2 regions of the Pseudomonas sp. NPDC096917 genome follow, and region 2 is predicted to be linked to the other one. Evidence: predicted binding sites of a transcription regulator. Region 2 holds the regulator's gene; the other holds the start of a gene.

Region 1 (3,414 bases), on a different contig from region 2:
CGATACCAGCATCTTTCAGAGCCAGACGGCAAGGCTCGATGGTGCGCTGAACCAGATCTTCAACCAGCGATTCCAGCTTGGCGCGCGAAATTTTCACGTTCAAGTGCTTAGGACCGGTGGCATCTGCAGTGATGTAAGGCAGATTCACGTCAGTCGACTGGCTCGAAGACAGTTCGATTTTGGCTTTTTCAGCGGCTTCTTTCAGACGCTGCATCGCCAGCGGGTCACCTTTAAGGTTCATGCCGCTTTCTTTCTTGAACTCGTCAACCAGGTAGTCGATCAGACGGATATCAAAGTCTTCACCACCCAGGAACGTGTCACCGTTGGTCGCCAGCACTTCAAACTGGTGCTCGCCATCAACTTCAGCAATTTCAATAACCGATACGTCGAAAGTACCGCCACCCAAGTCATAAACAATGACAGTGTGGTCGCCTTTCGCTTTATCCATACCGTAAGCCAGAGCAGCTGCGGTGGGTTCGTTGATGATACGTTTTACGTCCAGACCCGCGATACGGCCGGCGTCTTTGGTCGCCTGACGCTGGCTGTCGTTGAAGTAGGCCGGAACGGTAATCACCGCTTCAGTCACTGGCTCGCCGAGGTAGTCTTCGGCGGTCTTCTTCATTTTCTTCAGAATTTCAGCCGAGATTTGTGGCGGAGCCATTTTCTGGCCGTTCACTTCAACCCATGCGTCGCCGTTATCAGCTTTGGCGATCTTGTAAGGCACCATCTGAATGTCTTTCTGTACAACTTCTTCGTCAAAACGACGACCGATCAGACGCTTCACCGCGTACAAGGTGTTATGCGGATTGGTCACTGCCTGACGCTTGGCCGACTGGCCAACCAGAATTTCACCATCATTGGCGTACGCAACGATCGACGGCGTAGTCCGTGCGCCTTCTGCGTTTTCGATAACTTTTGCTTTACCGTTTTCCAGAACCGAAACACACGAGTTGGTGGTCCCGAGGTCAATACCGATAATTCTGCCCATGTTAACTCTCCCTAAATTTGGATTTTGTTGCCGCAGCAGTGATGACCAACTACGACACTACTTAACGCTTGACTTCTAAATGGGGGCCTTGCGACCGATTTCAAGCCTGCTCATCAATTGATGGCGAAATCGCCGCTGGCGCCTTGCTAACTACGACCATAGCCGGGCGCAGTAAGCGACCATTGAGCTGATAGCCCTTTTGAAACACCTTGAGCACACTGTTGGGCTCCAAGTCTGCGCTTTCCTGCATTGCCATCGCTTGGTGAAGCCCGGCATTGAAGGGTTCGCCGTGAGGATCAATGGCTTCCAACTGATAACGCTTCAGGGTGTCCTGGAACATTTTCAGGGTCAGCTCGATCCCTTCACGCATTGGACGAATGTTCTCGTCATCTGGACTGGACAGCTCAAGGCCGCGCTCCAGGCTGTCGATCACCGGCAACAGATCACCCGCGAACTTCTCCAATGCAAATTTGTGTGCTTTTTCAACATCCTGTTCGGCACGACGGCGAACGTTCTGCAAATCAGCAGCTACACGCAGAGCTTGATCATTAGCAGCAGCCAGCTGCTCTTCGAGCACCTGTACACGGGCTACCAGATCTTCACCTGCAACATCGGCGGCCTGATTAGCCTCTTGGTTCTGCGTATCCATAGTCTGTTCGTCTGCCATAGATTTCTCCTTTCAAACATCGTCCGCGAGCTCGACTCGCGCTTCTGCCAAGGTATATGGGGTCGCAATTTTCAGGTTCAAGAGCCAAAAAACACTAACAGATACCTCCTTGACCCTTAAATGCGCCCCTGCGAACTCAAAACTGCCTAAAAAAGCCTGAAAACAAAGCAAATAGAACTAAGCGCAGGCATTGTCAGCACGAAACAAAACACTGTATAAATAACCAGACATTACGTTTTGGAGCGGCTCCCATGCTGGTGCACCTGTCCGTACACAACTACGCCATCGTTGAACATCTCGATCTTGAACTCGATCGTGGGATGAGTGTAATCACTGGTGAGACTGGCGCCGGTAAATCGATCATGCTGGATGCACTCGGTCTCACCTTGGGTGACCGTGCAGACAGTGGCGTGGTTCGCCCTGGAGCCGACAAAGCCGACATTCTGGCCACCTTCGACCTGCAAGACATTCCCGAGGCCCGGGCCTGGCTTGCCGAACGCGACTTGGAGTGCGAAGGCCCCTGCATACTGCGCCGGGTCATCACCGCCGAAGGCCGTTCACGGGGCTACATCAACGGCACCCCTTGCCCGCAAGGCGACTTGAAAGCATTGGGCGAACTGTTGATCGACATTCACAGCCAGCACGAGCACCAGTCGCTGCTAAAACCCGATACTCACCGCCGACTGCTCGACGAATATGCAGGGGCCTGCGACCTGGCTCGTCAGGTGCAACTGGCCGCACAACGTTGGCGCCAGACCCGCCAAGAGCTTGAGCACCTGTCCAATTCAGGGGACGAACAGCGCGCACGTCATCAGCTACTGAGCTATCAGATCGAAGAGCTCGAAACCTTGTCGCTGGGTGAAAACGAACTGGAGGAACTGGAGCAGGAACACAAAAACCTGACCAACGCCGAAACTTTGCTGACTATTTGCCGCCAGGTCGTCGAGCAGTGCAGCGAAAATGACTCCGGCAATGTCCTCAATGCCCTGACCGTAAGCCTGAATCGCTTGTCGAGCGTCAATAACAACTCCAGCTCATTGAGCGAAGCAACCGACCTGCTGGCCAGTGCTCAGATTCAGGTAGAAGAAGCCGTGGGCGAACTCAATCGCTTCCTCGATCATTTCGATGCGGATCCGAGTCGCCTGCAATACCTCGAAGAACGGCTGGACACGATCTACAGCCTTGCACGCAAACACCGCGTGCAACCTGCCGACGTTGCCGCCCTGCAACAAAACCTGCTCAACGAACTGGAAACTCTCAACGCGAACGATGAAAACATCGAGCGCCTAACCAACGAGCTAGCGTCTTACACCCGCCACTATCAAGAGTGCGCACGCGAACTAAGCAACCTGCGCAGTCATGCTGCGGCCCGCTTGAGCAGTGCAGTGGAAGAAGAAATCCAGCGCCTGGGCATGCCTGGCGGCCGCTTTGTGATCGAGCTGCGCCCACAAAGCAGTAACGACCCAATGCCTCACGGCCTGGAGCATGTCGAGCTTCTGGTCAGCGCCAACCCTGGCCAACCGCTCAAAGCGATAGCCAAAGTGGCGTCTGGCGGCGAGTTGTCGCGTATCAGCCTGGCCATTCAGGTCATCACGGCACAAACGTCACGTGTACCGACCCTGGTATTCGACGAAGTGGACGTGGGCATTGGTGGCCCGACAGCCGAAATCGTCGGCCAGCTACTGCGCCGCCTGGGCGAACGTGGCCAAGTACTGACGGTCACTCACTTGCCGCAAGTCGCCGCGCAATGCCACCAGCA
Region 2 (3,414 bases):
CCGTGTTGAGTTGCTGCTGACTCAAGAAGTGTTGGATACGGTTGCGATTCCAGAATTGGCTGAAATGGTCGAACTGGCACGAGCGCCGCACACCTGGTTGGCGCAATTGGTTGCGACTCATGCAGCGTTGTACCAGCCGTTGCAAGCGCCGAAGAAGGTTAAGGTAGACGTGTTTCAGCCTCTGATCGAGACAGTCAGCCTGGAGGACGAGGCGCCCGGGGAGTTGAGTCGCGAGACGCTGGAAGAGTGGCGTCAGAACCTCAAGGGTTTGGCCATTCGCTTTCGTGATGGACTCAACGAGTGTTGATGGTCGCGTATAAAACTGTACAGTCATTCATCAGTCAGTCACTAAACTGTCTTAGATCCTGGAAAAATTACAAAGGATGACTGATATAATCCCGCGCTTTCGTGGAGAACAAACTGATATGCCAACGTCCTTTCTAGAAATTGTCGAATTGCCAGACGGCCGTATCGAGTTGCGCCGGGCTGAAGACGAGGGGTCTTTGGTGACGCTCAACTTCTCTGAAGACGCCAAGGCTTTTCTTCAAGGTCAACACGTCGAGGTGGCCAAAGCCATGCTCAGCGTGGGTGTGCAGATGGCTGGCCGATTGGCCGAAGGCGAGCTTGAAAAAGACGAAGGGCCGCGCATCCTGCACTAGGCACTTAATGAGCAATGCGTGTCACCGACAGGCTTGAGCGTTGCGCACAAGCCCTGTATTCAGCCCAGGCGAATATTCAAGCTTTGCCCATGTCCGGTACGTGCTGCGCCAATCAGTTGTTGGCGAGCGGCGACGGTCAACGGGTTTATCCAGCTGACCACGGTATGGCTGCGACCTAAACGCAGCGCTTCGCAGGTGAGTTGCATGGCGCTTTTGTTGCCGTTGGGTAGCAGGAGCAAAATACGCTCGCGGTTCAACCCGGCATCGCGCAGCCAGCTTTGAGTCAGGCTGGCAGGCGGTGCTATCAGGGTCAGCCATCGGTCGTCTTGTTGCTCGCTCAATTCGCGGAGCATGGGGGCCAGCAGGTTCAGGCAGTTTCCGGCAGCACCGCGCAGCGACAACTCACTGAAGACTTCAGGTTCGGCGCTCCAGGGCGCATCGAGTACTTCTTTGATCGCGCAGGGCCTGGGTTGCGCCATGAACACTTCGAACAGAGGGAGTTGTGCTGGTAGCGGAGTGTGTGGGAACTGCATGGCGTCTCCTTTTAGCGGCGGATAACGCCGACGCTCAGGCCTTCGATAATCAGCTCTTGCTCTTTGAGATTGACCTCAATGGGCGCGAAATCCGGGTTTTCAGCGATCAGCCAGACCTTGCTGCCTTCACGCTTGAAGCGCTTTACAGTGACTTCGTCGTCAATGCGGGCCACTACAATCTGGCCGTTTCGGGCTTCGCGGCAGGTATGGACCGCTAGGAGGTCGCCATCAAAGATGCCGACGTCCTTCATGCTCATGCCTTGTACCCGCAGCAAATAGTCGGCGCGCGGGTGGAAGAAGGTCGGATTGATGTTGCAGGACTCTTCGACGTGCTCTTGCGCCAGGATCGGGGCGCCTGCAGCGACTCTGCCGATGATGGGTAGGGTAGATTCGTCAACCTTGGCCTCAAAGCCGGGGATGCGAATGCCGCGAGAAGCGCCGGGGGTCATTTCGATAGCGCCCTTGCGAGCAAGGGCCTTGAGGTGCTCTTCAGCGGCGTTGGGGGATTTGAAACCCAGTTCCTGTGCGATCTCGGCACGGGTGGGCGGGTATCCGTTTTCATCCAGGCATCGCTTGATGAAGGCCAGGATCTCAGCTTGGCGTGGCGTCAGTTTTAACATAGTGATCGCTCTGTCTTTTTATACAGTGACTGGGATTATATACAGTGAAGGCTTATTGGCAATCACCCATTTCCAGCCATCCGCTGGACGGTCAATGGCGGGTTGAGTGAGCCGTCTTTTATCAGGCGAAGCCTTGCTGGCGGGGGCTGTGGTTAAATGCCAGACCGCCCGGTCGCAAACCGAATACGCCGCCTTGACTTTTTACAAGTCGAAACGTATGTTTCAAACAACTGTTTAAATGTTTTGTCAGGCGGAGTAGCCATGGCCCAGTCGGAAACCGTTGAACGTATCCTTGATGCTGCTGAGCAGCTGTTCGCGGAAAAAGGTTTTGCTGAAACTTCATTACGGCTGATCACCAGCAAAGCCTCGGTCAACCTTGCGGCGGTCAATTACCATTTTGGTTCAAAAAAAGCGCTGATCCAGGCGGTTTTCTCGCGCTTTTTGGGGCCGTTTTGCGCCAACCTTGATCGCGAGCTGGAGCGTCGTCAATCCAAGCCCGAAAATCGCCCCAGCCTTGAAGAGCTGTTGGAAATGCTGGTTGAGCAGGCGCTGGTGATTCAGCCGCGCAGTGGTAATGACCTGTCCATTTTCATGCGCTTGCTGGGTTTGGCGTTCAGCCAGAGCCAAGGGCACTTGCGTCGCTATCTGGAAGACATGTACGGCAAGGTTTTCCGCCGTTATATGGTGCTGGTGAACGAAGCTGCGCCTCAGATCCCGCCCATTGAGCTGTTTTGGCGTGTGCACTTTATGCTCGGCGCAGCGGCGTTCAGCATGTCGGGGATCAAAGCCTTGCGTGCCATCGCAGAAACCGATTTTGGGGTTAATACTTCAATCGAGCAGGTGATGCGTTTAATGGTGCCATTTCTCGCGGCCGGTATGCGTGCACAAACCGGTGTCACGGACTCGGTGATGGCCAACGCCCAGCTTCGTCCCCGCAGTAAAACCCCACCGGTCGCCGTCAAGGTTTGACCGCCTGCGGGTGGGCGCGGCAGCTTTGTTCCGCTAAGCTAGCCGCCATGCCCAGCCCTGACTTATTCCCGTCTATTGATTCGCCGCTGCCTCTCTGGTGCGTGGCGTTCAGGCGTGTGCCTGCACCGTTGAACCGGGGAATAAGCGCTTTCTCTCTTAAGGATTTTCCATGAGTTGTGCCCTGCAAGGCTCCTTGATGGTGGACGTCGCCGGTACCTGGCTGACGGCCGAAGACCGGCAATTGCTGCGCCAGCCTGAGGTGGGCGGGTTGATCATCTTTGCCCGCAACATTGAGCATCCGCGGCAGGTGCGTGAGTTGAGTGCGTCGATTCGTGCCGTGCGCCCCGATTTGCTGTTGGCCGTCGACCAAGAAGGCGGCCGGGTGCAGCGTCTGCGCCAGGGCTTTGTGCGTCTTCCGGCCATGCGCGCGATAGCCGATAACCCCCATGCCGAGTACCTGGCAGAGCAATGCGGCTGGATCATGGCCACTGAAGTGTTGGCCGTCGGCCTGGATTTAAGCTTTGCCCCGGTACTGGACCTTGATTACCAGCGCAGCGCGGTGGTGGGCACTCGTTCTTTCGAGGGGGATCCTGAGCGAGCGGCTTTGTTGGCGGGTGCTTTTATTCGCGGGAT

What was found. Region 2 encodes LexA, which represses DNA repair genes until DNA is damaged. Its sites were predicted from a motif close to CTGTNTNNNNANACAG; they were not measured.
Region 1: the regulator LexA is predicted to act here: its motif matches at 1,867-1,882, upstream of recN (DNA repair protein RecN).

What each region holds. Positions count from the first base shown of each region.
Region 1 is NZ_JBIWEO010000031.1:752-4,165, reverse strand. Features, by position in the region: gene dnaK (molecular chaperone DnaK) at 1-988, opposite strand, end outside; gene grpE (nucleotide exchange factor GrpE) at 1,089-1,655, opposite strand; gene recN (DNA repair protein RecN) at 1,907-3,414, shown strand, end outside.
Region 2 is NZ_JBIWEO010000015.1:96,910-100,323, forward strand. Features, by position in the region: gene ACIQYF_RS18020 (DUF6586 family protein) at 1-307, shown strand, start outside; gene ACIQYF_RS18025 (hypothetical protein) at 426-659, shown strand; gene sulA (SOS-induced cell division inhibitor SulA) at 719-1,192, opposite strand; gene lexA (transcriptional repressor LexA) at 1,204-1,812, opposite strand; gene ACIQYF_RS18040 (TetR family transcriptional regulator) at 2,074-2,781, shown strand; gene nagZ (beta-N-acetylhexosaminidase) at 2,951-3,414, shown strand, end outside.